One region of the Paraburkholderia sp. BL10I2N1 genome, then DNA from elsewhere that is predicted to be linked to it. Evidence: predicted binding sites of a transcription regulator. Region 1 holds the regulator's gene; each other region holds the start of a gene.
What was found. The regulator FNR, encoded in region 1, switches genes on or off when oxygen is low (the NO sensors DNR and NnrR bind a similar motif). The targets are predictions, from matches to a motif close to TTGATNNNNATCAA.
Positions count from the first base shown of each region.

Region 1 (9,629 bases):
GCAGACGATTGCCAGCAGCATCGGCATGTCGGACTATGTGCTCGATGCGGTGCGCAGCATCGACGGCGTCAAATATGCAGTGCCGCTTTATTCAGGTGCCGCGCTTGTCAAGCTGCGCGACGGCACCTATCAGGCAGTGACCATCATTGGGCTCGACGACGCAAGCCTGTTCGGCTGGCCGAAGATGAAACAGGGCGCATCGAGGACATCTACGCCGAAAACGGCTTCATCGTGATCGACGACACGGAATTCGTTAAGCTGCACAATCCGACGCTCGGCACGGACTTCGAGTTGAATGACCATCGCGGCGTAGTGGCGAGAAACGGATGCTGGGATGACCTTGGGGCGACCAATACGGCACCTCTGCAATTCGGGTCATCCGTACATCAAGATCCAACGTTGCGAAGCCACGGCGCAAGCGCCAGATCGCCCCAGCCCAGCGGAGCGAATACGTGCCCACCCGACAGTTCAACGGATTCCAGAAACGAGTCAAGCGTCGCACCGGCCGGGATATGAATAGGTGGGCCGCCGACGAAGCTTTCGGTGCGCAGCCACGGCACATCGCCGCGATTGATCTCGAGGGCGCTGAATGCCTGGCCGTCACGGCCCTTGTCGGGGTGAAGAGCGGTCCGTCGAAAGCAACCTTCAGGATCTGGTCGGCGCTGTCGTCGTATGGCTCACCGGCGTGCGTTTCGTAGGGTGACAGGTCCCAGCGGTCGCCGCATTGATGGTGGAGTGGCAGGCGGGTGAAATACGCCCACGGTGCGCGCACGAAACAGAGACCGTACGCGTGCCGGACTCCGTCAAGGTTGACAGTCAGACTCATAATATCAACCCACTTTGACAGAAAGTGTGGACGATTGGCGTGGGTTATCCGAGGTCATCGTCCGCAAATACGCTATGTTCAGCGTCGGCCGGATCGTGATCGATGCACTGCACATGCCAGTGCCCCTCCGCGCGCAGCAGACCTTCGTCGCCGCGCCAGTGCGCGGCGCCCGTTTCGCCCTCGAATGGTCCGCTTGCGCCGCGCATGTCCAGTCCGTCGAGCATGCATAGGGAGCGCATGTCGTGCGGGGCGCGAATCAACGTGTTGCCGGAGTCGGTCGACCAGGTGCCCCATTCGGGAAGCTCAAGGCCGAAGTGACCCTCGCGGGACCATTTGTGAGTCTTGTCATCGAGCCAGAGAATGGCATATGCGCAGGGATGGACCCTGTCAAACGTATCGAGATGGACCGTAATGCGCATGATGTTCTCCAGTCGCTTTGGGCTGCACACGATGACTCTGCTCTGCGGCAAGGATGTTATTGACTCAGTACCCATATGATCAGTGTGTGGGCGTCCTCGGGCGTTATCGGTCCGCCGCGATCGGCCGGCAGGGGCATCGCGATATCGCCCCAATGGGCCTTGCCACCGAGCCGCAGCTTGTTTTCGAGCATGACCCGTGCGTTCGGCGCCTTGCGATAGCGTTCGGAGATCTGCTGGAAGGAGGGCGCAAGAAAAGGGGCGTCATTGGTGTGGCAGAACATGCAATGGTGCTGGTCAATCAGCGCCGACGGTTCAGATTGAGCCAGCACCGTGTTGCTCGCCGCGACGAGCAGGCTAACGATACCGAAGTTGACGCAGGTGCTTTGAAGGGCGTTCATGAAACACACTCCCCGAACAGGTCTTGAACCGAGTGTACGGGAGTCGTGATCCGTGTCGTTGACACATGTCAATGAGACTGTTGTGCGCGAGGAGGAGCGATCTGCTGACCGCATTTGATGCGCACCGGACCAGGATCGAACATGTGGTCAGGCAGACGATGAAAAAAGCCGACGGCAAGCCCGTACGTCTGCATGGCGGTTTTTCAGCTTTTGCGTGGGAGATTGCGCCTGGGCGGGAGGCGTCGGATCAGGATAAACATCCAGCAGGTCACATCGTTACGACATCACGGTCGCCAACGGGCGGCGTGGCGAATGTTCCACCGGCGTTCCTCGACCGATACGCAGAAGCAGTTGTGGCATCGTGTCGAGACCGGGTGTTGCGAGTAGCCTGTCGCGCAAGGTATCGACTTCGATCGGTTGATTGAGATATGAGGCGCTCAATCCCTCAATAACTGCTGTCAGCAGCACACGCTCCAGTGCCTGGCCGACTGCCAGCCACGCGGGCGCGTCATCGACGCCCGTTGCAAGGCACAGAAAGAGCGGCGAACCCGTAACCAGCGACCGGTGCGTCGCCGCCATTCCGTCACCCAGGTCGAACGTGCGAATCGCCAGCGCGACCAACGGCGCCGCGACGTCCTGAAGCACGTGAAGGCCGGCCGACAGCGCCGGCATACCATCCTCGCGGCGGCTTGAGTGAATCCAGCTCGCCAGTTCACGTCGAAAGCGTGGGTCGTGGAACTGCACGAGGTCTGCTTCGGCGATGAGCTCGGCGATACGCTCGCGCTCGCCCACCGCATCGATGCAGATGACGTCGGCACCCTCGGCCATGCCAGCTTCGCGCAGCCTTTGCTGGACGTCGGGCGACACGGGTTCACTGGAGAATGCCGCACGGTTGGTGACGCGCCTGGCAATCGCCTCGAATAGCGGCGCCAGCGTGGCGTCACAATGTCCGTCGGGCACGATCTTCAGATGCGCGAGGACATCCGGATCGGCGGACGACGGGAACAAAGTGATGGCATAGGCAAGCCCCAGGTGACTCAATGCGGCGCGCAGATTGAAAAGCGCTGCGCCGCAGCTGATGATCAGTTCGCGGTCGAACGGATCAACGACAGACAGGGCGCGCAGGCGGTCGGCACACAGCGTGATAGCGTCGCCGTCGACGATGAAATGCCAAGGTTGCGTATTGTGGCTGGACGGCGCGAGCACGGCGTACCGCAACGCAAAGCGCAGCTTCTCTTCAAGGCTGGCGTGTGGATCGAGTTGCTGTTCCGATACGGATCATGCTGCCATGTAGGGCGTTGTTTTCATTCAAGCCTCCCGCGTGACGGACTACCCTGTGACAGATCGCTCTTGAGAGCCAGGCCGATCAGTTTCAGGTAACCGGTTTATCCTGTCAGATTGAGGCACGACACACCTGACCCAGGTCAAGGCACGGCGTCCGTCTCGCGCTGAAATCGGCGCCTGCGACTGCACGCGACCGCACTCATTGTCGCGCCGGTGGTGAGGGATCCAGTTCTGTGCAGGTCAACCGGCGACGTAAGACGAGCGATGCGTGCGATGGTATTCGATGGCAGCCCGGCGCTGCCAGGCGAGATGGAATTATCCGATCCGGCGCCGTCCAGGGGAACGTTGCTGAGGTGACGCAAAAACGGGCGGCCGTCCCGTCGTCCGGATAGCGCATCTGAACGCTCCGCATCTTGCCACCTCATGTCGCCGTTTGTGACAGGGCGCATCCGGTCAGACACGCTCCAGTCCGTCAGGGTTGAGGATGCGAATCTGTTTGCCGCGCGCATCGACCAGCCCCTCACGCTGGAATTTCGAGAACATGCGGCTGACGGTTTCGAGTTTCATGCCGAGGTAGCTGCCGATTTCCTCGCGCGTCATCCGCAGGTTGAACTCCGCCGACGAGTAGCCGCGAGCCCTGAGCCGGGTCGAAAGATTGAGCAGGAAGGCCGCGACACGCTGCTCGGCCGACATCGTGCCCAGCAGCAGCATCAGGACGGATTCCCGGACGATCTCGCTGCTCATCATCCGGTGCACGTGCTGCTGGATTCCCTTGACCTCCCGGCACAACGATTCGAGCAGGTGAAACGGGATGATGCAGACGTTGCTGTCTTCGATGGCAATCGCATCGAAGCTGTGATGGCCTGTGCTCACGCCATCCAGACCGAGTGCGTCGCCCGCGAGATGAAAGCCGGTCACCTGCTCGCGTCCGTCGCGATGCATGACGACGGTCTTGAACGACCCTGCACGCACCGCATACATGCTCTGGAAAGCATCGCCCGTGCGATAGAGCGCCTCTCCCTGCCTGACCATGCGCGTCGAGCAGATGATCGCGTCGAGGCGCTGAAGGTCAAGGGGCGAGAGGCCCTGCGGCAGGCAGACGGCGCGCATGGCGCAACTGGAGCAGCGCGAGGTCGGCCGATTTACCGCAGTTGCAGAGGACGTTCCATTGAGGGCGCGCGGCATGGGCGGCGCGATCCGGACAACTGGCGCGGCGACGGGGTATTGGGCAACGTCAGACATGATGTGCTCCTCTTTCCTGAGTGGCGCATGCGAGCCCGCTTGCGCGCAAATTTCTTGATCGTGTCGCGGGCCAGCAGGAACTCGCTGGTCTTGTCGAAGATGTCGTGCGCTCTGATCGCCATGCAGGCTTCGCGAAATCATCCGGTGCCGGATGGCGAGCGAGTCTTCGACCAGAAAGACCTTCTGCGTTGCATCGGTTGTGTCGCAAGTCATGCGTTTCAGTATGGTCGGTGTTGTCTCAAAATTAAATCGTCCGTGTATGAAGTTCAGGTAGGCGTCGCGGAAGACGTGTAGGGAAAATCCTACGCGACGACGAGCCCGACCCTCTGAAACCACGGATAGTTATGCCGCGCGACGGATTAATTCGGCGCTCAATCCATATTCCCTGGCAATCGACAGCAGTCTGTCGTGCCATTCACAGACGCCGAACAAGTCATCGACGTTTTGCAGGCAGCTCAACAGAGTCACGGTAGATTCGTCGTAGACGTTGATCCTCGTCCGCAACAGCGCCTTGCGCAGCGCGGTAATTCCGGCGTCCATATCAGCGGGGTGACCGAGTGCCGGCCCGATCAGGTACCGGACCGGCACCCCCTCCATCGAAGAGGTGTAGTCGGCAGGACGGGTAAAGCTGCCAGTCGGACACCCACCGCACGATCACCGATATGCTGCGCCGCCCTTCGGGAGCAACGCAGCGCGCCGCTGATCAAAAAGGTGTTCGACTACGTGGTCGAAGATTTCCTGCCTGGTGAGAAAATGAACAGGGCGCATGAGGTGTCTCCCGCGTTGTCTACCGGCCATTGACATCGAATCTGGCTGGCTGTCGATTTCAGTATTGTCGACGCGCAGGTCATGCGAAATTAGCGTTCACGGAGAATCGCGTAGGATCTGCTGATGTGAAGTAGGGAATTTCTGACGTGCGGCAGGGCGCTTTTACAAACGAAGGCTGACCTGCATGCAGCATGAAGCGTAAGAACCTTGCCATGACCTCTGTCGAATCAGGCGGGTGTGTGCCACTTCTCCGTGTCGCAGAAAACGGAAGCAGAACGGCGCCCCGGTCAGATCTCGTCCTCGTCACCAAAAAGCTGTGTCGCAGCGCGTAGCGCACAAGCGCGGCTTCGTGCGGCATCTGCATCTTTTCAAGGATGCGCGTCTTGTAGGTGCTGACCGTCTTCGCGCTGACACACGGCTCCTGGGCGATTTCGGAGATCGTCTGGCCAGCCGCAATGCGTCGGAAATCGTCGAATTCGCGGTCTGACAGACGCTGATGCGGCAACGTATCGACCGGTTCGTTCAGACTCTGCGCGAACTGCTCCGCCATCGCAAGGCTGACGTAAATGCCACCGCTCACGACCTTGGTGACCGCCGAGACCAGTTCGGCGCTGGCGCTTTCCTTCGTCAGATAGCCGGATGCGCCGGCCTTGAACGCGCGTACCGCATATTGCTGTTCCGCATGCATGGTCAGCACGAGGATGCGCAAGGCAGGCTTTTCGTCCTTGATCTGCTTGATGAGCTCGACGCCGTTGCGGCCGGGCATCGACAGATCGAGTACCAGCACGTGGGCTTCCATATCGCGAATCAGTGCGATCGTGCTCGTTCCATCGTTCGCCTCACCGATCACTTCGAAGCCGCTTGCATTCTGCAGGATATGCCGCAGGCCATCGCGCACCAGCGTGTGGTCGTCGGCTATCAGCACCTTTGTCATGGTTGAGCCCCTTCGCCCGTTGCGCGACCCCAATTGTGGCATGGTCGTTCCAATTCTGCCCCCTTCAGGCGTCTGCTGCCGGTACGGGATGCATCTGGCGTGCGCCCGCGACATCCAATGACAACCAGAGCAGCGGTTGATTCTTGTCAAACGTCACGTCGATGCTGCACGGCAGACTGAGTGCTCGGGCAGGGCCGCGACGGCCTCGCCATCATGGGAAAAGGGCGCGAGTCCAGGAGGCGTTCATGTACAAGCGAATCTTCGCCGCAATCGACGGCAGTCCGGCTGCGCAGCTTGCGCTCGAGGAAGCGGTGAAGCTGGCGCAGGCGGCAGATGCCACGGTGACGGCTATTTGCGTCGTGCCGCACGCAACTCAACTTACAGATCTCGGCCCCGCTTTTGTCGACGTACTGCCGACCGGCACCGTGGCAACCGACGCAGCAACGGCGGCGCTCCAGGACGCAGACGAATGCTTCCGGCAAGCTCACGTACGCGGCGTCGCCCGTGTGATCGATTCCTGGGGCGAAGACATCGCCGGCGTTCTCAGCCGCGCGGCCGACGAATGCGAGGCCGATCTCGTCGTGATGGGCACCCACGGACGCCGCGGCTGGCGGCGGACGCTTATGGGTAGTGTTGCCGAGTCTTTCGTCCGGACGACTGATCTGCCCGTATTGCTCGTCCGGCACGATCCGGACGTCGAGCCGATCCCTTCAGGTCTGTAAGACTGCGAGCGGAACTCAATGTGGCGCGTCTTTAAAAGACGCGTCAGCTAAATCAAAGAGAGATGCCCGTCTTTTGCGCTCATCGATGATCGCGAGGCGCAGGCTCTCGCACCTGGTTCCTTGGTGAAGACCGGCCTGACCAGGTCCTGGCGGCAAAAGGCATAGCGGCGGATCAGGTGCGCGTCGTCCTTACGTGCCAGATCGAGCGCGAATTCGACGCGTGCGTCGCTGTGACTGCTGTCGTCGAGATGAACGAGGAGCGTCCGGTAGTTCATGACAGCTCCTTCGCCGCGACGGCAGCCGCGTCGCTGTCGGCATCTGCCGTGGGCGTGCAATGCGCCGGTACCAAAAGGACAGGGCAGTGCGCAATGCGCAGAAAGCGCTCCGCGACGCTGCCGAGCACAAACCGCTGAACACCGCGGCGACCGTGCGTGGCTATCACGACGAGATCGGTGTGCAGGTCGGAGGCGGCCCGCAGAATGTGCCGCGCGATGTCGCCGCCGACTTGTTCGACCTCGATGATCCGCGGCGTCCCAGTCACGCCTTCGCGTTTCATCCGGGCAAGTGCTTCTTTCGTCACATGCGTGCCTTACTGAAACAGGGCGTCGCGTGCATACGACGGGTCGTAGCCCGGCACGTCGTAGGTCATCAATGGGACATCGACGACGTAAAGCGGCTATACCGCCGCGCCCGTCTCCCGGGCCAGCTTCAGGGCAGCAGAGAAAGCCAGGACGGATGGTTCGCTGCCATCGATGGGAGCCAGAATGTTTCTGTACATGGCGTGCCTCGCCGGGATGAGCTGTATGTGAATCCATCATGGGTAGCGAACGGCCGTCCTGTGCTGATCTGGTTCAAGCGGTTCGACGAACCAGCGTCCAGAACGGGCAGCGTTCGCGTTCGCTTGAGGCGTGTCAGTGCGACATCAGCGTGGGCACCGTCATCGACTTCAGCACCGAGCGGGTCGCGCCGCCCATCACCAGTTCCTGCCAGCGGGCGTGACCGTACGCGCCCATCACCAGCAGGTCGCTTCCGTGGTCGGCCGCGTGCGACAGCAGGGCCTCGCCGATCGATGCGCCCGGCGACACGGTGATGTCCCTGACTTCGACGTTGACCCCGTGGCGCGCTACGACCGCCGCGATATCGGCGCCGGGAATCCGGCTGCCGGGCGGCTCGTCTTTTGCCCCGTTGATGGTGACGATCGTCGTCAGTTTTGCGTGCTGCATGAAGGGCAGCGCGTCGTGAACCGCACGCGTGGCTTCGCGGCTGCCGTCCCACGCGACGGTCACGCGTGCCCCCGTCGACGCGAAGCTGCCTGCGTAAGGAACGAACAGCACCGGACGCCCGGCCGACATGACAAGGTCTTCCGGGAAATGCTCGCCGACATAAGCCTCGGGATCATTCGGATCGTCCTGACCGGCAACGATCAGGTCGGTGCAGCGGGCGATGCGCGGAACAGCGATGTTCGCGTACTCGTCCGTGGTGATCCAGTCGGCGGCGATCCTGGCGCGCGTGGCTTCGGCGCGAAACAGGCGCTCGATTGCCGCACGCCGCTCATGCCGCTGGGCTTCGTGGTCGGGGTAGTACGCAGCCGTGCCCGCCATGACATAGAACGAGCGCGGATCGGGCGTGAACACCGAAAACACGCCCGTGAGATGGGCGTCGAAGTGTTTGGCGATCTGCAGGGCGAGTTCGAGTCGCGGGTGGGCACGTTCGCTCGTGTCGAGATGAACAGCGATGCTTTTGTAGCTCATTGCGGCAACTCCGGTAATGAACAGGATGACGGGTATCGACGTCATCTGGAGTCTATGAGTGCGGTAGTTGCGAGCCTTGACACAGATCAACCGCCCGCTGGCGGAACGCTGCTTGATGGAGGTCAATGAGCAGGGCTAAGGTTGGACTACACTGGTCAGGAACTGCTGCTGCGGGAATTCCACGACTTTTCGCCGTCGAAAGGAGCTCATCATGGCGACTGAACTCAACGCTTCATTCGATCTCTATCGCGCGAATCTCGACCTGGCGCTACGGATGGTCACCTTCGGGCTGGAGGGCCGCCGCGATGGGTGCGCGTTCCAGACGCAGCGGATCAATCGTGACCTCGCTGCGATCAGGAAACTGCAGGAAGCCTCGAGCCGATCCAAAGACCTGAACGAATACAACGCTGCCTGCCAGTCGATGTTGCAGGATTACCTGACGGCCAGCACCAGCATCTGGCAGGAGGCGCTGGGCTCCGCGGTGCGTAACCAGACCGCGTTCGGCGACGACATGCGCGAGGCGCTGCAAGGCTGGCAGTCGGCCTGGACCACGCAGTGCAAGAAGGCGGCCGATGCAAGTGGGGCCGGCACGCCGATACAGGAGTGGATGCAGCGTTTCGAGCAGGCGATTGCGGGTGCGATTCCGGGCACTATCCCTGGCACGATTCCGGGCGGCGACAAGCGTGCCGAACCGGCCCAGGCAGCCGCAGAGGGCGGGCGTGCGAAGAAGGGGGAGCCGCATGTCGGCTAGACGCGTTGCTTTTGTCACGGGCGGCATGGGAGGACTCGGCGCCGCCATCAGCCGCTGGCTACACGATGCCGGCATGACCGTCGCGATGTCGCATTCGAACGCGGCGGCCTCGGCGCACGCGGCGCATCAGAAAAGCATTGTCCGGGGCATAGCGGGGCGCGCCAGTGTGCTGGTCGTACCCGATCTCGAAGTGGGCAAAATGCTGGTCAGGTAGCTTGCGTTTCTGGGCGTTGCACCGAGCGCGGGCATCGTGCTGGGCGCACGCGTTCCGGTCGTCCTCACGAGCCGAGCGGACAGCGTACCGTCTTGCGTCGCGTCATGCGCGCTGGCTGCGATTCTGGCGGGCTCCACGGGGCGTTCGCCGCTGCACGTATGACTGGCGTGCGGCGCCAGGCCTCAAACGATGGCCGCTTCTTCCTTCGAGGCAACCCTATCCGCGCCCAGTTGTTCCAGCAACGGCTGCCAGTACTGAAGGTGACCGAATGAGTTGCGTGCCACATCCGTATCGAAGCTGATTGTCATCAGGCATTCCTC
Region 1 is NZ_SNWA01000002.1:2,427,138-2,436,766, forward strand. It holds partial or broken gene B0G77_RS33150 (ABC transporter permease) at 1-312, shown strand, start outside; partial or broken gene B0G77_RS44810 (hypothetical protein) at 387-826, opposite strand; gene B0G77_RS33160 (DUF3564 family protein) at 871-1,245, opposite strand; gene B0G77_RS33165 (cytochrome C) at 1,302-1,643, opposite strand; gene B0G77_RS33175 (nitroreductase) at 1,920-2,849, opposite strand; gene fnr (fumarate/nitrate reduction transcriptional regulator Fnr) at 3,381-4,112, opposite strand; partial or broken gene B0G77_RS33185 (hypothetical protein) at 4,512-4,937, opposite strand; partial or broken gene B0G77_RS33190 (response regulator transcription factor) at 5,225-5,871, opposite strand; gene B0G77_RS33195 (universal stress protein) at 6,117-6,593, shown strand; partial or broken gene B0G77_RS33200 (universal stress protein) at 6,710-6,868, opposite strand; partial or broken gene B0G77_RS33205 (universal stress protein) at 6,865-7,371, opposite strand; gene B0G77_RS33210 (universal stress protein) at 7,505-8,344, opposite strand; gene B0G77_RS33215 (hypothetical protein) at 8,556-9,095, shown strand; partial or broken gene B0G77_RS33220 (beta-ketoacyl-ACP reductase) at 9,085-9,192, shown strand; partial or broken gene B0G77_RS33225 (phosphate acyltransferase) at 9,244-9,471, shown strand; gene B0G77_RS33230 (bifunctional aminoglycoside phosphotransferase/ATP-binding protein) at 9,492-9,629, opposite strand, start outside.

Region 2 (9,629 bases), 2.3 Mb from region 1:
CTCCGTTGTCGATTGTTTATCCGCACCGCCGCCATCTGAGCTCGCGCGTACGCGCGTTCACCGATTGGGTGACCGAACTGGCGCATCGCAATCCCGATCTGAGCCTCTGAGCGACAGGCGCGATCTCCCAGCCTGCGCACGGCGTTGGCACGAGTCGAACCGCCTTTGATGCAGGTCAAGTCGTTGCGCGCGAAAGCACCGATCATGACGCTACGGGCCCGGGTTGGCGAGACGTCGTCGTCGGCAAGCTTTCTTCGGGGAAGGCGCTTCACCTTCGTCGTGCGCGCAGCGCAATTGCGCCCACCGCCCAGACGAACGATCGCAGCCAACGAACGCAGCCAGGGCCTGTCGGTGCTTCCGGCGATTCATAGGGTGTGTGGCGTCACAGGCCTTTACGTCGCGCGGGCAACGCCGGTCGGGAGATTTGCAGCAGCACACTTGTTCGAGGTGACCGATGGGCGTCGGCATGCAGATTGTCTACCTCGGGTTCGCCGGGTCCAACCAGCTCGAAGCCGAAGCCGGCGCGCAGTTCGTACGCCTCGAGCGCTTCGGAAAGCTCATCTCGGGCTGTCATCTCGCGATCGAAGCGTGTGGCTTCCGCTCGGGAAACCGTCTTTACGATGCAAGGCTCGACCTGATTACGCGCGGGAATGATCTGATTCCGGTCGAGCATTGCACAGATGAGGACCCGCGCGTCGCGCTGCGCGCGGCCTTCGATGCAGCGGTGCGATGGCTCGAACAGCCGTCCGCGGATGGCGGACTGGCAGACACACTGAACAGGCCCGCCAGACCCGTGTCCCGCGATGCATCTTCGGATCGGCTGGCTAGTCTGACCCAACGTGGGGAGACCAACATGTACGAACATATCCTGGTTGCACTGGACTGCAGCGAATCTTCGAAACGCGCCCTGGGCGAAGCCATTCGCATGGCGCAGCTCGCGCACGGCAAGGTTACGGCGGTCTACGTCGTGGACAGCTCCACGACGTTCGCCTATGCGGGCGAGTTTGACCCGCTTGCCTTGACGAGGGCGTTGCGGATCGACGGCGAGCGGGTGCTCGAGGAGGCTCGCAAGCTGATGGCCGGGCAGGGCGTGGCGGGTACGGCGCAGGTTGTGGAGACCGACGGTCTTTCCGAGGACGTCGCCAGTTGCCTGCGGCGCGAGGCGCAACGTGTCGGCGCCGATCTCGTCGTGCTCGGCACGCATGGCAGGCGGGGCGTGCGGCGCATGGTGATTGGCAGCGTCGCTGAGCGTTTCGTCAGGTTCTCGACGTGCCCCGTCCTGCTGGTGCGTGAAGTGCAGCCGGCACTTTGAGACAAAACAGAGTCCCCGGACCGTGTTGACATTGACGCGCAGACACCTCGTTGAGTCCTGGCGTCAAACGCCGTCCTTTTTGCAGGCAGGGCCGGTTATGCGACGTCGTCGTCCGCGAACACGCCGTGTTCCGCTACGGCAGCGTCCGGATCGACGCATTGCACGTGCCAGTGTCCCTGTTCGTGCACGGGCCCCTGGTTGCCGCACCAGTCAGCCGTCCCCGTTTCACCTTCGAATGGGCCATGCTGGCCGCTCATGTCCAGTCCGTCGAGTATGCACAGGGGGCGCGTGTCGTGTGGCGCGCAGATGAACGTGTTGCCGTGGTCCACGATCCACGCGCCCCATTCGGGCAGATCGAGTCCGACATGACCCTCGCGGGACCATTTATGTGCCTCCACATCCACCCAGAGGATGGCGTACGCGCGAGATGAACGGTAATGCGCATGGTCTTGCTCCAGTTGCCGTGCCCGCAGGCAGGCTGCGGCCGTGATGTCACTGACTCAGAACCCACACGATCAGCGTATGGGTGTCTTCAGGCGTAATCGGGCCGCCGCGGTCGGCGGGAAGCGGCATCGCCGTGTCGCCCCAATGCGCCTTGCCGCCGAGCCTCAGCTTGTTTTCGAGCATGAGGCGCGCATTGGGCACCTTGCGATAGCGCTCGGCGATCTGCTGGAACGACGGGGCGAGGAACGGGGAGTCGGTCGTGTGGCAGAACATGCAGCGATGACTGTCGATCAGCGCCGCTGGTTCAGTTTGAGCAGGCGCCGGGTTGCTCGCGGTGACGAGCAACCCGACGATGCTGAAAGCGACGTACGTGCTTTGAAGGACCCTCACGAAACACACTCCCGGACAGGTTTTCGTTCAGTGTACGGGCGGCGTGTATTGCGTCGTTGATCCATGTCAACGCGATCGACCTGGATGCACCTACTGCCAGCGCGGGCGCCGCTTGCGGGCCGAAACTGACCCTCTGCGCACCCCATGACAGGCACAAGATCATCTGGCGCCGAGGAGCGATTGATCCCGGTCAAGCGTGCCCCGGTACCACGTCTTGCAGTGCAGCACAGGCGGGCTATGCTGTATGAAGGCGCACGTCGCGCGTGGCGACGGCGGCCTCGCCATGCAGCGTGCCGGTGTCCGGGCCGAACCGCTGCCGCGTCACAGGGCCACGCATAGCGCGAGGCGAGTGTCATGCATATTCATTTTCCGCCGGAAATGCCAGAGTATTGCGCGAGGGATCTGGTGGTTGCCTTTACGGCTGTGGTGGACGGCAAGCGGGTTCAATGCGCCGTGACGGCAGAGGCGCTTGAAGATCATTTCGGCGCGGCGTCGCTGCGTGAGGACGATCTGCTCAGCGCGTTCGAAGCACACCGGTCCGCAATCGAACATTCGGCTGAGCGGATGTTGAAGGAAGTCGAAGGCAAGCCGGTGCTTCTGCATAGCGGGTTTTTCAGGTTCTGCCAGTGAATCTTCCAGGTCGGTGGCCGCGGACGCTGGCGCAGCGCCTTTCTGGCGTGCGGACAAACCGTTAAGGCAGGCCGTTCAGGAGGTGAACGATGCGTGCGATGGTATTCGACGGCAACTCGACGCCGCGCTGCTCCTCGCCCCGGTGGGCGCGCTGGTGCCCGTTGCGCTCAAGGCGGAGGCGAAGGGCGGCATCGTCGTGTGCGGCGGAATTCACATGAGCGACATTCTGTCGTTTCCATACGCATTTTTGTGGGGCGAGCGGCACGTCGTACCCACGGCAGCGATAACCCGTGCGCCGTGGCGGTTCGGCGCGGATCTGCTTTCGTCTGACTCTGCCTCGCTAGGTCTGGCCTGCCAATGCGTATAAGCATATAACGTGCGCGCGGGAGGGTCGCCCTTTCGTCTGGCTTCCCGCTATTTCGCCGGCTTCCGTGCAGAACGGGTGGCCCGCCTTGATCCTGGTCAACCCTGTGGCGTTCGACGTCTCGCAGACTAGAATTCCCTTATGCGGCGCTGGAATCCGCGCTAACAACAGGAGCGGGCGTAAGCCCAGGAGGCGGTCATGTACAAACGAATCTTCACCGCGATCGACGGCAGTGAATCCGCGCAGCGCGCGCTCGACGAGGCCGTGAAGCTGGCGCAGGTGACGGACGCCACGGTGACGGCTGTTTGCGTCGTGCAGCATGCGGCGAAACTCGTGGACGTGGGTGCCGGTTTCGTCGACGAGCCGCCCACCACAGCGGCGAGCGAGGCAGCCACGGCGGCGCTCGAACAAGCGGAAGAACGCTTCAGGCAGGCTCGCGTGAAAGGCGTCGCCCGCGCGGTCGACGCCTGGGGCGAAGACGTCGCCAGCGTGCTGAGCCGTGCGGCCGACGAATGCGAGGCCGACCTGATCGTGATCGGTACGCATGGCCGGCGCGGCTGGCGCCGGATGCTGCTGGGGAGCGTTGCGGAATCATTGGTGCGGATGACTGAGGTGCCTGTATTGCTGGTGCGGCACGATCCGGATGCCGAGTACATTCCTTCCGGCCTGTAAGGGGTTGGGCGAGAGAGGACGGTCAAGCTCGCCTTGCCTGCCGGTGGCTCAGGATTAAAAGCTGGCAAAAGAAACGCCCGGAAGCCGGGCGCCAGAAATTGCACGGGGATTTGCTCCGCGCAAAGCCTCCCTTTGGCGGCGTGCCTGCGGCGGAGCTAGTGCGACATCAGCACCGGCACGGTCATCGACTGCAGCACTTTGCGGGTCGCGCCGCCCATCACCCGTTCCTGCCACCGGGCGTGACCGTACGCGCCCATCACCAGCAGGTCGCTTCCGTCGTCGGCCACGTGCGACAGCAGGGCCTCGCCGATCGATGCGTCCGGCGCCACGGTGATGTCCCTGACTTCGACCTTGATCCCATGGCGCGCCACGACCGCCGCGATATCGGTGCCAGGAATCCGGCTGCCGGGCCGCTCGTCTTTCGCACCGTTGACCGTGAGGATCGTCGTCTGTTTCGCGTGCTTCATGAGCGGTAGCGCGTCGTGGACAGCACGCGTGGCTTCGCGGCTGCCGTCCCACGCCACTGTTACGCGCGCGCCCGTCGACGTAAAGCTGCCCGTATATGGCACGGCCAGCACAGGACGCCCGGTCGACATCACCAGGTCTTCGGGGAAATGCTCACCGACATAAGCGTCGGGATCGTCCGGGTCGTCCTGGCCGGCAACGATGAGATCGGCGCAACGCGCGAGGCGCGGAACCGCGACGTTGGCGAAGTCGTCCGTGCTGATCCAGTCGGCCTCGATCTTTGCGCGCGCGGTTTCGGCGCGAAACAGGCGCTCGATCGCGGCGCGGCGCTCATGCCGCTGGCTTTCGTGATCGGGGTACTACGCAGCCGTGCCCGCCATGACATAGAACGAGCGCGGATCGGGCGTGAAGACCGCGAATATCCCTGTGAGATGCGCGTCGAAGCGCTTTGCGATCTGCAGGGCGAATTCGAGTCGCGGATGGGCACACCGACTTGTGTCGAGATGAACAGCGATGCTTTTGTAGCTCATTGCGGCAACTCCGGTAATGAACAGGATGATGGGAATCGACGTCATCTGGAGTCTATGAGGACCGCAGTTGCAAGGCTTGACACAGATCAACCGCCCGCTGGCGGAACGCTGCTTGATGGAAGTCAATGAGCCGGGCCAAGGTTGGACTACACTGGTCAGGAACTGCTGTTGTCGGAACCCCGCGACTTTCTCGCCGTTGAAAGGAGCTCATCATGGCGACTGAACTCAACACTTCATTCGATATCTATCGCGCGAATCTCGACCTGGCGCTACGGATGGTCACCTTCGGGCTGGAGGGCCGCCGCGATGCGTGCGCGTTCCAGACGCAGCGGATCAATCGTGACCTCGCTGCGATCAGGAAACTGCAGGAAGCCTCGAGCCGATCCAAAGACCTGAACGAATACAACGCTGCGTGCCAGTCGATGTGGCAGGATTACCTGACGGCCAGCACCAGCATCTGGCAGGAGGCGCTGGGCTCCGCGGTGCGTAACCAGACCGCGTTCGGCGACGAGATGCGTGAGGCGCTGCAAAGCTGGCAGTCGGCCTGGACCACGCAGTGCCAGAAGGCGGCCGACGTAAGTGGGGCCGGCACACCGATACGGGAGTGGATGGAGCGTTTCGAGCAGGCGATTACGGGCACGACCCCGGGCGCGATGCCGGAAGGCAACAAGGGTGCCGAACCGACCCAGACAGCCGCAGAGGGCGGGCGGGCGAAGAAGGGGGAGCAGCATGTCGGCTAGACGCGTTGCTTTTGTCACGGGCGGCATGGGCGGACTCGGCGCCGCCATCAGCCGCCGGCTGCACGATGCCGGCATGACTGTCGCGATGTCGCATTCACCACGCAACGACCACATAGCGACGTGGCTCACGCACGAACGCGAGGCCGGCCGCCACTTCCGGTCTTTCGAAATCGATGTGACGGACTTCGGGTCATGCGAGCGCGGCGCGCGGCAGGTGCTGGACGATTTCGGCGCCGTCGATGTGCTGATCAATAACGCGGGCATCACGCGCGACTCGACCTTCGTCAAGATGACGAAGAGCGACTGGGACGCCGTTCTGCGCACCGATCTGGACGCGCTGTTCAACATGACCAAGCCGTTTATCGGCGGCATGATCGAGCGGCATTTCGGGCGGGTCGTCAACATCGGGTCGGTGAATGGTTCGCGCGGCGCGTTCGGCCAGACGAACTATTCGGCCGCGAAGGCGGGCATCCATGGCATGACGAAGTCGCTGGCGCTCGAGGTGGCGAAATATGGTGTGACCGTCAATACGGTCTCGCCCGGCTATCTGGCGACGTCGATGGTTGAATCGGTTCCGAAGGACGTCATGGAAAAGAAGATCCTGCCGCAGATTCCGGTCGGCAGGCTCGGCCAGCCCGACGAGATCGCCGCGCTGATCGCGTTTCTTTGTTCCGATGACGCTGGATTCATCACCGGCGCGGATTTTGCGATCAACGGCGGCATGCATATGTAATGAGGCATGAGATCGTCGATGTGGCGTCCCCCGGCAAGGTGGCGCGCGAGCCGTCGATGCTGAAGACGGTCCGTTCCGGCCGGCTTGATCCGACGCAACTGATCACTCATCGCTTTCATCTGGAAGAAATGGGGAGCGCTTACGATGCGTTCGGTCGCGCGGCGGATACGCATGCGTTGAAGGTCGTAATCCAGGTGCCGGAGACGCCGCGCCGTGCCGGTTACGCGTGTGGCCTTCCCGGTCAACCTCAGGATCGAAACGGGATACGACAGTCAAAGAGTACCTCTTGCCGCAAACGCGTCATGGAATCACGTCGACCGACGACCTTGCACTGGCACGCCTCGCCAAAAGTGCAGCCTGATGTCCTGATTCATGAACGCACGTGGCTGGCACAAACGCCGGAGATGAGCAGATGAATGACGCGTATGAGAGGCGAGCCCTTTTGCTTCATCTGGGAGACGTGCTGGAAGCGATAGCGAGCGTGGCGAATGAAGGCCACGACGTTCGGACCATGCACGAACTGATCTCCGCCAATGCATCCCTTGCCCGATTCACGCTTCTTGCACAGATCTCGCCCGGCATGCGGGCGCGCGAGTTCGTCCAGCGTGCAAGCCGGGCCTTTGCCTCCTGGCCGCGGGAATTGCTGGAACTGGAGTTGAACCGGGCGGAACTGGCGCTGACGGCACAGCAGGCCCTTTTTGCAAACAATCCGAAGGGCTGGAGCGAGTACGTCGCGATGCTGAGCGCGGAGGTTCCCTGGTTCGGCGACGGGATGTCGCTGGCGGAAGCGGCCGTGACCGGTGAAACGGCCGCGGTCGCCGACGAGACTGAGCCCGTCGCGATGGACAGCGACGTCGAAGCGGTTTCAGAGCAGGAGCCGTCGAATGCGGGCGATGTCGAACGCAACAGCGAAACTGACGTGCCAAGGCGTCGCGAAGGCGTGGAGAGCATCGAGCGCATTTATCCGTCCTGGCCCTGGAAAGCGGACAGCTAGCCGCGGCGCCCGCGTATCACTCATTCAGGCCGTTATCGTAAGGAGAGAGCGATGATCGAGGTGACGAACACTTACGACCTGCAGACCGGCGTCGATCTACAGGCTTACGGCGACTGGGCGAAGCGGGCGGCTGCCGCGATCGTCAGGCAGCCGGGTCTGGTCGAATTGCGCGCGAATCGCAATATGCTCGGCACCCCGCAGATTCGCACGACCACCTGCTGGCAATCCGCTAGCGACTGGGCGAAGTTCGCCGACGGCCCCTGGCATGAACTGGAGCAGGAATTCCGGACCTTCGTGACGAATTTCAAGGTCGAGATGTGGGGGCCTTCCCCGGTCCTGCCTGTACCGCTTCGCCCCGATGATGACAATCAGGCGGGCTTTCTCGGCATGTAGACCGCCATTGCTGCGCGCAGGGATGCAAGTCGTTCGCCCGACAGGCGAGACGGGCGTGTCTCATGGCCCGCGCGTTACGCCGGATACGGCGAGCGGCGACACGCTATTTGCCAGTCGTGCCAGCCGGTATGGCCCGCTTGGTACTCTTGCGGCCTGCCGGAGCAGGTGCGCCGCCAGGCGTCATCTCCGATGCGGACGTGGCACTACCTGTCTCGGCCGGCACCGCCGATTGCTTCGCCAGCGTTTCGGACGAACTCTGCGTTACGGCTTGCGCTTTCCTCCATTGTTCTTGAGCGGATGCAGGAAACTGCTGCTGCATGGCAACAGCGATGTCGGAAAGCTGGTGGCTGTAAGAGAGGATCTGTCCGGCCACGGCAGGCGCGATGAGCGTCGGCAAGGCCAGCAACTCTTGCACGTTGTTTGCCGCGAGTGCCTTGTTGAGCAGTTCCTGGTTTTCGGCGAGGCCGAACTTGAGCGCCTCAAGGTTCAGGGCAGTCAGCTTTGCGAAGGCTTCGAGCGACCGGTTCGCCAGACCGAACAGCACGTCGATGCGTGGGTCCTGCGCAGTGGCCAGCGGGTTGGGAGTAGGCGTACTCATCATTGCTCCGTCAGGTGAAACATCGAATGCGGGATTCCCGGATAGAGGGCTGGAACATCGATGCCGGAATCCGGGCCGGACCTAATGAATATATGCGCTTGCCGCGTTGAAACCAACGGTTTGCGCGAGGATCGGCAATTCGTCTTCATTTCGCATGGGCCTGTGCGGGGACGAGGGCTGGACCATCAACGGACAGTGCGATGGAAGCCAATCCCGCGCACGCGGTGGTGAGAGAATCGTTAAGCGTCAAGGAGACATTTCTCATGACTATTTCAGCGAGAGTAACCGAAAGCGGCTGGGACGTTTCCGTCGAGACCAACGAGGTCGCGGGCGGATTCGCCTGCACCATTCATGTCACCCAACGCACGCCGACGAGATTTTCGAACATCAATTTCTCCATGGCGAGGTGTTTTCAACGGAACGCGAGGCGGTGCTCTCCGGCTTGCGCGAAGGCATGCTCTGGCTCGAGTTGAAGATTGCGAAAACCATCCGGCTGTAAGCCCCGGCTTGCGTAACCTGGCTTCGATTGAGCCGTGTGCCCGGCCACCCCGCGATGAAAATTACCCATGATCCGCAGCGGATACTGTTCGCGGTCGATGGAAGTAGCGGGTCGTTGCGGGCGTTGCGCTCAGGCGTCCCGAAACGGCGGAGTGAAGTGCGGACTCTCGCGCAAACGCGCTACCTCACTGGTGCGGTTTCCGCAGATCAACTCCGCGGCTGCTCTACCGGCAACGGCGTCGCGCGATGGGCAGTTGTGCGGCAGATCTGCCGGATGTCGGCCACTTCCAGGACCGCTTTTTCCGCTCCGCCGCTGGCAACCGCGAGCATGGCTTGGCCGATGTCCGCCGTCGTCAGGATGTGATCGGGCAACAGACCGCGCAGGATCGTCAGCAGCGGGTTCGCGATAGCGTAGAGGATCCGGTATGAACGCGTCTTCGAGCGGATTCCGTCTAGAGGCTGAATCGCGCCCGGACGAAAGAGATAGACCGCCTTGAACGGCAGACGCTGCAGCGCGTTTTCCGTGCGTCCCTTGACGCGCGCCCACATGCTGCGGCCCCGTTCAGTGCTGTCGGCGCCCGCTCCCGACACATACACAAACGTCATGTCGGGATTGAGGCGAGTGAGCGTCCGTGCGGCCGCGAGCGTGAGGTCGAAGGTCAGCCGGCTGTAGTCCGTCTCGCTCATTCCCGCCGACGACACCCCCAGACAGAAAAAGCACGCATCGAATCCTTTCAGTGACGATTCGATCGAGTCGTAGCTGAACATGTCGTGGTGAATGAGTTCGCGCATGCGCGGGTCCAGTTGACCCGTCGATGTACGGCCTACCGCCTGCACGAGGTCGACGTCCGCCGACCGCAGGCATT
Region 2 is NZ_SNWA01000002.1:97,908-107,536, forward strand. It holds gene B0G77_RS22300 (LysR family transcriptional regulator) at 1-110, shown strand, start outside; gene B0G77_RS45570 (universal stress protein) at 467-1,312, shown strand; gene B0G77_RS22310 (DUF3564 family protein) at 1,408-1,710, opposite strand; gene B0G77_RS22315 (cytochrome C) at 1,805-2,110, opposite strand; gene B0G77_RS22320 (DUF1488 domain-containing protein) at 2,501-2,776, shown strand; partial or broken gene B0G77_RS22325 (alcohol dehydrogenase) at 2,889-3,071, shown strand; gene B0G77_RS22330 (universal stress protein) at 3,339-3,812, shown strand; partial or broken gene B0G77_RS22335 (universal stress protein) at 3,968-4,807, opposite strand; gene B0G77_RS22340 (hypothetical protein) at 5,020-5,547, shown strand; gene B0G77_RS22345 (beta-ketoacyl-ACP reductase) at 5,537-6,280, shown strand; partial or broken gene B0G77_RS44425 (alcohol dehydrogenase) at 6,331-6,477, shown strand; gene B0G77_RS22355 (hypothetical protein) at 6,693-7,274, shown strand; gene B0G77_RS22360 (hypothetical protein) at 7,326-7,667, shown strand; gene phaP (TIGR01841 family phasin) at 7,771-8,265, opposite strand; gene B0G77_RS44430 (hypothetical protein) at 8,372-8,764, shown strand; gene B0G77_RS22375 (NAD-dependent epimerase/dehydratase family protein) at 8,971-9,629, opposite strand, start outside.
Region 2: the regulator FNR is predicted to act here: its motif matches at 2,203-2,216, upstream of B0G77_RS22315 (cytochrome C).

Region 3 (9,629 bases), on a different contig from region 1:
CAGCTTCGAAGCGGGAGACACCACCCGCGCCACCAGCAGCGCCATGAGCATCGCGCGCAGCGCGGCCGGTGCAGCCGCAAACCACTGCTCGGCGCCGCAGGCACGCGCCGCGCCCAGCACCGCGGCCACATGTCCGTGCGGCAGGCTGCGCTCGATCACGAAGGCCTCTTCAGCCGAGGGCACTGCGACGCCACCGCGCAGCAGCACCTTCAGTCCTTCGATGACCTCGGCGGGCAGCGATGAGAGGTTGGCCAGGGTGCGCTTCTTCACCTTGTTGCCGTCGCGGAAGGACTCGCGCAACAGGATGGCGGGCGGTGAGTTGCGGTTGGGGACGTGTTCGATATACATGAACACTGATTAAAGCAAATAATCACCGAAAGTCAATATAAAAATACTAACTTACATGGCTACATGATAGTCCCAGAAAATAGCCGAAACCCTGCACTGATGCGGATTCCGGCTATTTGAGAAGTCAAAGCTCGGTCTAGACCTCCGGCGTTCGCTTTCACGGACCGCTCGTGTGTGTCGATCACGTTCGACGAGTCGGCCAAGTACTGCATCGGCCGGTCGCAGGAGTCGATGGTGAAAGTAAAAGTAGAAGCAGCCTGGGCGCAACTGGGCGACGTCGCCCACCCAGACAGTCGTCATGTCCATTCCGTTCGTACCCTATTCACCGCCACGTGGGCAGAGGTCTGGCAACTTTGCGCTCGATCCGTCATCGCTACGTTGCGGCCCTGTCGGTGGAACCGCTCTGTTCGTTTTTCTTTCCCGCCGCTCGCTGCGCCGCCCTTCCGCACGCTTCACGACTTCTTCCAGAGATTGCACGTGTTCTGGCGTAGTACGACCAAAGCGCTTGCAATAACAATGCGCAATAAATTCCGCGAGGGGGCGCTTCCACGGTTCCTGCTGCCCGTTAGCCAGCGATCCGAATTTTCGGGGATTCAATCCCAGTTCGCGAGCCATCTGAACATGGGTATGGCTCAACCTGAAGCGCTGCCTCGCTTCGAACCACGGTTGCAGCTTGGATGGTATCGGCATCAGGGCGCACCTTTGCGCCAACTCGCGGCGGTCAAGCGCTCCACCGCCGCGTAATAACGTGCTTGAGAAGTCGCAGCATCGTCGTTCTGATCCGTCTTCAAAATATCAAACAGATGCTCTGCGACGACTGAGCCGATCGCGTGAACAGCGTCGTGTCGCGAAAGTCCTTCTTTCCCGAGGCGATCCATCGCCCGGACCACGGGTTCAAGGTTCAGCGCGATCTGGTTTTCGACGATCGCGTGTAGCGCGGCGTGTGCCGTGACGTTGGGAAGTTTGCTGCGGGTGACGCGGTGATATGCCTCGACGAGAGCAATTCGCTCCTGCTCGTCAAGGTCAAGCCATGATTCAGGTTCGGGCGCGCACTCGGGGTTGTACTCTTTCATGATGCTAGTCCTGTACTGGCTTTTGCCTGTCGTAAATCTACCGTCTACAGCTGCGTTGCGCTTCAGTTCGGGCATCCGCGGCATAACGGGCGCCCGTCCCACAAGACCGGGAGCGACTTGTTGACGCTTTTGGGGGCGCTACTCGTCTGAAGTCGGGTTCTGTGGAGCGGGAAGCGGGTCAGTGCCTTCGCCAAGGATGGCGAGATAACGCCGGTAGCCGAACACGCGCCCGCGTCGGCGGCCCGTTACTTCCTCCACCACACCGAGCCGTTCCAGGTCAGCAAGCGCGGCGTTGACCGTAGGCGCAGTGAGGCCTGTACGTTCAACGAGCAGGTTGGCAGTGAGGAATGGATTCTGTTGAAGCAGGTCATGGACGCGCAAGGCCGATCCGGCTCGCTCGCTCTCCGCGGTGATCCGCTCCCGATCGTCCTTGAACAGGCCGACGATCCGTGTTGCAGCATCAAATGCCTGGTTTGCGGTCTCGGCGACACCGGCGAGAAAGAATTCGAGCCAAGCTTCCCAGGCACCGCGCTCACGAACCTCCTGGAGGAGCCGATAGTAATCCGCTCGGTGCGTCTTGAGGTAGAGGCTCAGGTAGAGGAGCGGCGAGCGCAATACCCCGTGCACATTGAGGAATAGGGTTACGAGCAGCCGGCCAATGCGGCCGTTGCCGTCAAGAAACGGGTGGATCGTCTCGAACTGGACATGAAGAAGCCCGGCCTTGATAAGCGCCGGCAAGCGCGAGCGGTCCTCATGCATGAACTTTTCAAGTGCATCCAGACTGGTGTCGAGCTCGTCCACGGGCGGCGGCACATATAGGGCGTTCCCGGGTCGGGTCCCGCCGATCCAGTTCTGGGATCTGCGGAACTCGCCGGGGCTTTTGGTGCCGCCCCGCCCACTTTGCAGCAGGCGCGCATGCATCTCGCGGATTAACCGCAGGGAAAGCGGCAACTCCTGGAGCCGGTCCAGCCCATACATCATTGCGTCGACGTAGTTCGACACCTCGCGGATGTCGTCGATGGGCTGGCCGGCCTGTGCCTCGGTTTCGAAACGAAGCAGATCGGTCAGGGTGGACTGGGTGCCTTCGATCTGGGACGAAAGAACAGCCTCCTTGCGCACATACATGTAGAGGAAAAGCTCCTGGCGAGGGAGAAGCATCGTGATGCCGTCCAGCCGCCCGACCGCCCGCTCGGCAAGGCTAAGTCGGTCGAGTAGACTCAACACGTCGATCGGTGGTTCGGGGGGAAGGGGCGGCGGCACGAATGCGCGCGCGATTTCACCGCCTACGGCGGTTTCGACGAATCGGCCAAGCCGCGGATTTGTTGTGCTCTCGTCAGCCATGGATGGATTATGTCTATTGACCGTTAATTAAGCAATATGCCCTTGGCTTAAATAGCGCCGGCGCTTATGTAAGCGGCCTTAAACAACGCCCGTCCCAACAGCGGTACGCCTGGGCTCGTCGTGCATGAGCAGGCGTTGAGGCAAACGTAGCAGCGCTCCGGCAGTGAACGTGACATCAGCAGCCGGCGTTGCCACGACCTAGAAGAGGCCGCTCTCCAGTTCGGTAAGACTCGCCCATTTGACGGCCTGCCAGAACGCGTTGGTCGCCGAGCCATGAGTCAGCATGACGATGTTGAGCGGCTCGGCGCTTTGCGCCGCGCTCGCCGTGAATATCGAACACGCGATGCATGCCGTGATCGCGAGCCTTGCAGCCAGCGGCCGCGCACGGACCCGGGTGGTGCTCTGCTTCATATCCTGTCTCCTTGTGTGCCTCGGGCGCGACAGCATCCGTGATGCAGGTGCGTGACGTCGTTCGGGCTGTTGCTGTCCCATTGGCTGGCCGGGGACATACGGCGGTGGCACAGCACAGCCCCGGCTTGATGGGCCGGTGCCGTGATGCAATCATCGTGTCATCGTCGATTTCTCAACCGTCAGGCTCATGCCCAACACTACCCGCCGCAAGACGAGCATGACCGATATTGCGAAGGCCGCCGGCGTCAGCGAGGCGACCGTCGACCGTGTGCTCAACGGCCGTGGCGGTGTGTCGCGTGAGAAAGAGATGAGCGTGCTGGAGTGGGCGCGCAAGCTGAAGATCGATCGCGCGCTCGAGTCGGTCTCGGTGCGGTGGCTGCGCATCGCGATTCTTCTGCAGCAGCCAGTTGCCCCGTACTACGTGTCGCTCAAGCAGGGTTTCGACGTGGCGCAAAAGACGTTCGAGGGGCAGCGGGTGATCTGCGCGGTCACTTACTTCGAGAGCCTCGAACCGGCGCGGGTGGTCGAGACCATCGAGCGGGCGACCCGCAAGGCCGATGCGCTCATCATCGTCGCGTACGAGCATCCCGACATTACGCACGCATTGCGGCAGGTCAGCCGCACGATGCCGGTCGTCACGCTCGCAAGCGATCTTCCAGGAACCGGGCGGCTCGCTTACGTGGGCATCGACAACCGTTGCGCCGGACGGGTGGCGGGCGAGCTGATGGGACGCTTTCTCGGCGACGCGGGAGGCAACGTGCTCGTGATGACGGGCATGCATGATTTCCTCGGCCATGAAGAACGCGAAAGCGGCTTTCGCTCCGTACTGCGGCGCCGCTTTCCGAACTGCGACATCGTGGAGACCGTAGAGAGCCGCGAGCAGTCGGTGATGACCGAGCGCCTCACCCGCGACGCCTTCCGGCGCTATCCCGATCTGCGCGGGATCTACAACATTTCAGTGGGCGATGAAGGCGTCGCTGCTGCGCTTGTCTCGCTCAACCGGGTTCGCTCGACGGTATTCATCGGTCACGAACTCAACGAGACTTCGCGGCGCCTGCTGATCGAAGGCACACTCGACGCCGTGCTCGACCAGAATCCGGCCGGCGAAGCGATGCGTTCCATCGAAATCATCCTGCGGCACTATCATCGCGATCCAGGGGTTGCGTTGCCTCAGCAGATTCCGGTCACCGTGCTGTTGCGCGAAAATCTTCCGCCTCTCGACTAGCTGCGCGCACAACTGTTTCTGCATGACCTTTTTCGTCACCGCTCACGTCGTTCCAGAGCGCGCGGATCCGGTCGCGCATCAGTAGCGATTCCGCCCAGCGGTCCGTCGTGTCGTTGCCATCGCGACCGATGATCGCGTACGGCTTCGGTCCCAGCTCGCACGTGAAGGTGAGCGAGTCGTCGGGGCCGGCGCGACGCCGCCACGATTCGAAGCCGTAACGCCACCAGTCGAAAAACAGGTCTACCCACATCTTGTGCGGCTCGAACGAGATCTCGATCTGCACCTGTTGGCGGCTCGCGACTCGCCCATGAAACGCCCACGAGTGATCGAGGATGCGGTGCATCGCGGCGTGGTTTTCGTCGGACACGGGCCACGCGAACTCGCGTCCCACCAGGTAGTGCGAGATGTCGCCGAGCAGCTTCATATCGGGGCGCGCATCGAGCAGATCCAGCGTGAAATACAGATCGGTCGTCATGCGGTCCCGATGCGTTTCGATGTACACCGGAAAATCCACCTGTTCCGCGAGCCGCGTCCAGCCATCGATGAGCTTCAGGCAGTCGTCGATGCGTCGCGGCCGTACGTCCGGTTGCAGATCGATGTGATGCGCGCCGAATTCGGTTGCAAGTTCGAGCACCGGTTGCAACTCGTCGACCCTACGCGGAAAGGCCTGCACTTCGATTTGCATGCCGTTTGCCGCGAGCTGGCGGCTCAGGCGGCGCGCTTCATCGCGTGACGTGTAGCTGCCGCTCACGCCGTTAAAACCTGCCTGCGCGATCAACTCGATGTTTTCTTCGAGTGAGCGCTCGCAGCCATCGGTGTGGCGACGCTCCATGGCCCATAGCGACTGATAGATGTCGAGGCGTTGTGTCATATCACCTCCGCGGCCAGCAGCGGCTTGAGCTTGACGTTGCGATCCGCGAGCAGCGCCGGTTCGATGCACGCACGTCGCGCGATCAGCGCTTGCGCCACGCGCACGTCGCGGGCAATGTCACCCACGTTGCCGACACCGCTTGCGCCGACCAGCACGCCGTCGCGATCGAGCGCGAAAAAGATCTTCGACGCCGCGCCGGTTTCGCGTACCGCCGTGGTGACGCCGAACGCGGGCATGCCTGCGATCTGGATCGTCATGTCGTACTGATCGGACCAGAACCACGGCACTTCCGAATACGTTTCGCCGCGCTCGAGCATGTTGCGCGCGACGATGCGCGCGTGGTCCTCGGCGTTCTTCCAGCATTCGAGGCGCATGCGCCGGCGAAACAGCCGATGTGGAAACGAGCAGACATCGCCTGCCGCAAAGATGTGCGGGTCGTTGGTGCGCAGCGTGTCGTCCACTGCGATGCCATCGGCGACGTCGATGCCGGCTGCTTCGGCGAGTTCCGTGCGCGGCTTCACGCCGATCCCGGCGATGACGCAATCGCACGCGATATCGGTGCCGTCCGCGAGCCTGACGCCGCTCACGCGGCGCTCGCCGAGGATCCGGTCGACCTGTACGGCAAAGCGTATGTCGACACCCATCTGTCGATGACGTTCGACGAGATATGCCGCAACAACCTCGGGCACGGCACGCATCAGCGCACGCGCCGCTGCTTCAATCACCACGACCTCGCAACCGCGTGTAATGGCGGTGGCAGCGACCTCCAGTCCGATAAATCCTGCACCGATAATCGCGATCCGCCGCCCGGGTGCCAGTTCGCCGGCAATCTCGCCTGCATCCGCAACGGTGCGCAGATAATGCACGCCGGCGAGCGTCGCGCCCGGCAAGGTCAGCCGGTGCGGTGCCGCGCCCGTCGCGATCAGCAGACGGTGATAGTCAACCCGGCGATCGTTTTGCAGCACTACCTGGCGCGCTGCGCGGTCGATATGTTGAACCGGCGCATCGACGCGCAGATCGATGCGCTGCTCGCGATAGAACGCCTCGTCGTAGAGCGCGCATTGCGCCGTGGTCTTTTGCCCAAGCAGCACCGCCTTGGAAAGCGGCGGGCGGTCATAGGGCGCTACCGCTTCATTGCCGAAGAGCGTGATGCCGCCGTCCCAGCCGTTGTCGCGCAACGCGTGGGCAGCGCGCGCGCCGCTCTGGCCGGCGCCGACGATCACCATCGCGGGAAGGCTTTTCATGACTGCTCCTGCGCCGGTACGCCGAGCAGCACCTGGCCGTCTTCAACGCGCACCGGGTACGTTTTCAGATGCACGCAGACCGGCGGACTTTTCGGTTTGCCGCTCGGGATATCGAAGCGTCCCTGATGCAGCGGGCACTCGATTTCGCGGTTCACCACAAAGCCATCGGCGAGATGGGCCTGCTCGTGCGTGCACCAGCCATCCGATGCGAAGTACCCTTCGGCGATCCGGTACACCGCGTAGCTTGCGCCCGCGTGATCGAAGCGGATCACGTCTTCTTCGTCGATGTCGCCGGTCGCGCAGGCCGCGACCCACTTCACATTGTTCGTTTCGATGCTCACGGGAGGCTCCCTGGGTGGCGGTCGTCTGGCAGTTTGCGGGCAGGCTTCAGACGTTCGACTGCGCAGTGAATGCGGCGCGTGGGGTGTCTGTCGAGTCCGTGGTGTCTTTAACCGGCAGTGTCCGTTCGATCACGTGGTACGGGTCGGAGCGCTGCGTCCAGAGGGCGGGCAGCATCTCACGATAAGCCGCATAGAGGCTGGAATACGCAGGCGGAAGCTGATGCCTGATGGCTTCGTGCAGACGCGGCAGCGCATGGAACGGCACCATCGGCAGCAGATGGTGTTCGAGGTGGTAGTTCATGTTGAGGTACAGAAAGCGGAACACCGGGTTGATATGGACCGTCCGGGTGTTCAGCCGGTGGTCCTTCACGTTGACCGCGAGCCCGGCGTGCTGGGTGAGACCCAGCAACTGATGCAGCCAGCCGCCGTAAAAACGTGGCGTCCAGATGAACATCAGCGGCAGGAAACTGTGCATCGCAATGGCCAGACCGATCGTGAGAACGATCACCGCCAGATAGATGCGGCACGACCAGATCATCCTGGGCTTTTCGGTGGCGGGCAGAAATGCGTCGGTGGATGCATCGACCCGGCCGAACGCGTGGCGCACGATCTTGGCGATCTCCAGCGAGCAGCCCACCAGTCCGAAGAAGTCGACGACGATGGGCCAGACCTTCGTCGGTCGCGCGACCTGAATCTCCGGATCGCGCTCCTGAAAGTAGGTATGCGTGTGATGTCGCGCGTGGCTCCAGCGCCACCAGTAGCCCTCGCGGATCGTCATGAACGACGACAGGTGATAGAAGGCCTCGTTGGCCCAGCGGCTCTTGAACGGGGTGCCGTGCGCGAGTTCGTGCCAGCGTGCGTCGCTCGACGAGTAGATTGTGCCGTAGGCAAAGAACGCCGGAACGGTCCACCACGTTCCCCATGTCATCGCCGCCACCGCGCCGGAGGCGAGCAGCAGGGCGAGCCACAGGCCGAAGTTGCGCCACCCCTCGGCATCGCTGCGCTTCATCAACTCCTTGAGCACGGTGCGCGGGATGGCTGGCTGATACCACTGCTGGCCGATACCGTCGCCAAAGGCCTGGTCGCCGGCGCTCTGCGTGGTCGCGCCGCCGTCGACGCGGGAAGTCGAGGACATGGGGTGTCTCCAGCTTATAGGGGGTGTTTGCGAGCTTCCCGTCAGCAAGGTGTTGCAGGCGGGCCAGTCGTTGCGACAAAGGTAGATGATGGGAGCCGCGTGTACACGCCAAAAAATGATGGATTTCCATCAAGCCACACGGCCGGCCGCGCCAGGTAAGGCGTCCGAAATGGAAAATAAATTCCATGCAAAAATGCCTGTGCAATTAATTCTGCATTAAAGCCGGCTCATCTTCTATGCTTGATCAGAAAGCGCGTCAAACCCCGTCCTTCAGAGGTTGTCGCAAAAGGGTACGCAGGCAAACGCGCCGGCTTTTCACGCCCTGACAATTCAAGCACTTATAGAGCTGAATTGTTTCGCTTTGCACGTTTTGCGACAGCCTCTTCAGGGCGGGGAAGGAAAGCGCGCGAACCGCAGGTTCGCCTCTTCGGCGGTTGCGAGCCCACGACGCTTGACATGGTACTGTATGGATGTACAGTGTTGATATGTCCTCTAAACTTCAATCCGGTGTTCGATTCAGGGCCTACCCCGAGGCTGGGGAGGCAGCCATGCTCAGGCGCTGGACTGGATGTCAGCGGACGATCTACAACGGCAAGGTCAGCGAGGATCGCCTCTTTGCGGCGCAACGTCGGCTCGAACTTGCATCGGGCAAGACGGATGTGCGCACACCGCTGGACCAGCAGTATGCGCAGTTCAAGGATCGGGAGCTGACGCCGTGGCTCTACGAGGTGCCCAGCCAGATCCTGCGCAACGGCGCGGTGCGCTGGATGACGGCCAGACAACGGCAACTGAAGGGACTCGGTCGTGCGCCGCGGCGTCGAACCCGCAGAGACTTCAACACGGTTGTCATTACCCAGGAACTGTTCCGGTTCATCGATACCGGACACGGCGTCGTGATCGAGCTTGGCACCAAGGCAAAGCCGCTTGGGCAACTGCCCTTCAAGGCGCACCGTCCGTATGGTCTGCCGAACACGATCGTGGTACGCGAGAGTGCGGGCCAGTGGTTCGTGAGCTTCTGCTATGAGCATACGAGCCCGTTCATCCTGCGCGAGCCGCACGAGCTGGCGTACGAACTGAACCGTCTCGATGATGAAGCAATCGGGCAGGTGACGCTGGGCCTCGACCGCAATGTGCGGGACAACTGCATCGCCTCGAGCGATGGCAGGCAGTTCAGGCCCGATGCGATCGCGCTCGAACGGATGCGCCGCAAGGACGTCGGCGCGAAACGCTACCAGCGACGGATTGCGCGTGCCAGGAAGGGCTCGGCCAACCGCCGCAAGCTGGTCGCGCGGCTCGTCCGCAAGAAGGCGTATGCGCCGTGTGCGCGCAATGACTTCGCGCACAAGGTCAGCCACGCGCTCGCGAGCTCCGACGCCCGGTTCTTCGTGCTCGAGGACCTGAAGATCCAGGGCATGACGCGAGCGCCGAAGGCGCGGCTCGAGCAAGCGACGGGCAAGTGGCTTCGCAACGGCGCCCGTGCAAAGGCGGGGCTGAACCGGTCGATTCTGCAATCGTGCTGGGGCTCGATCCATCGCTACCTGGCCTACAAGGCAGCACGACGCAACAAGCTGGTCGGGCTGGTGCCGGCGGCAAACACCAGTCGCGAATGTTCCCGCTGTGGGCACATTCACCCGGACAAT
Region 3 is NZ_SNWA01000001.1:517,418-527,046, reverse strand. It holds gene B0G77_RS02480 (IS1634 family transposase) at 1-348, opposite strand, end outside; gene B0G77_RS02475 (hypothetical protein) at 523-1,092, shown strand; gene B0G77_RS02470 (hypothetical protein) at 1,038-1,421, opposite strand; gene B0G77_RS02465 (Fic family protein) at 1,560-2,762, opposite strand; gene B0G77_RS02460 (hypothetical protein) at 2,961-3,173, opposite strand; gene B0G77_RS02455 (LacI family DNA-binding transcriptional regulator) at 3,361-4,398, shown strand; gene B0G77_RS02450 (sugar phosphate isomerase/epimerase) at 4,358-5,269, opposite strand; gene B0G77_RS02445 (FAD-dependent oxidoreductase) at 5,266-6,513, opposite strand; gene B0G77_RS02440 (non-heme iron oxygenase ferredoxin subunit) at 6,510-6,854, opposite strand; gene B0G77_RS02435 (fatty acid desaturase) at 6,901-7,989, opposite strand; gene B0G77_RS02430 (RNA-guided endonuclease TnpB family protein) at 8,460-9,629, shown strand, end outside.
Region 3: the regulator FNR is predicted to act here: its motif matches at 8,109-8,122, upstream of B0G77_RS02435 (fatty acid desaturase).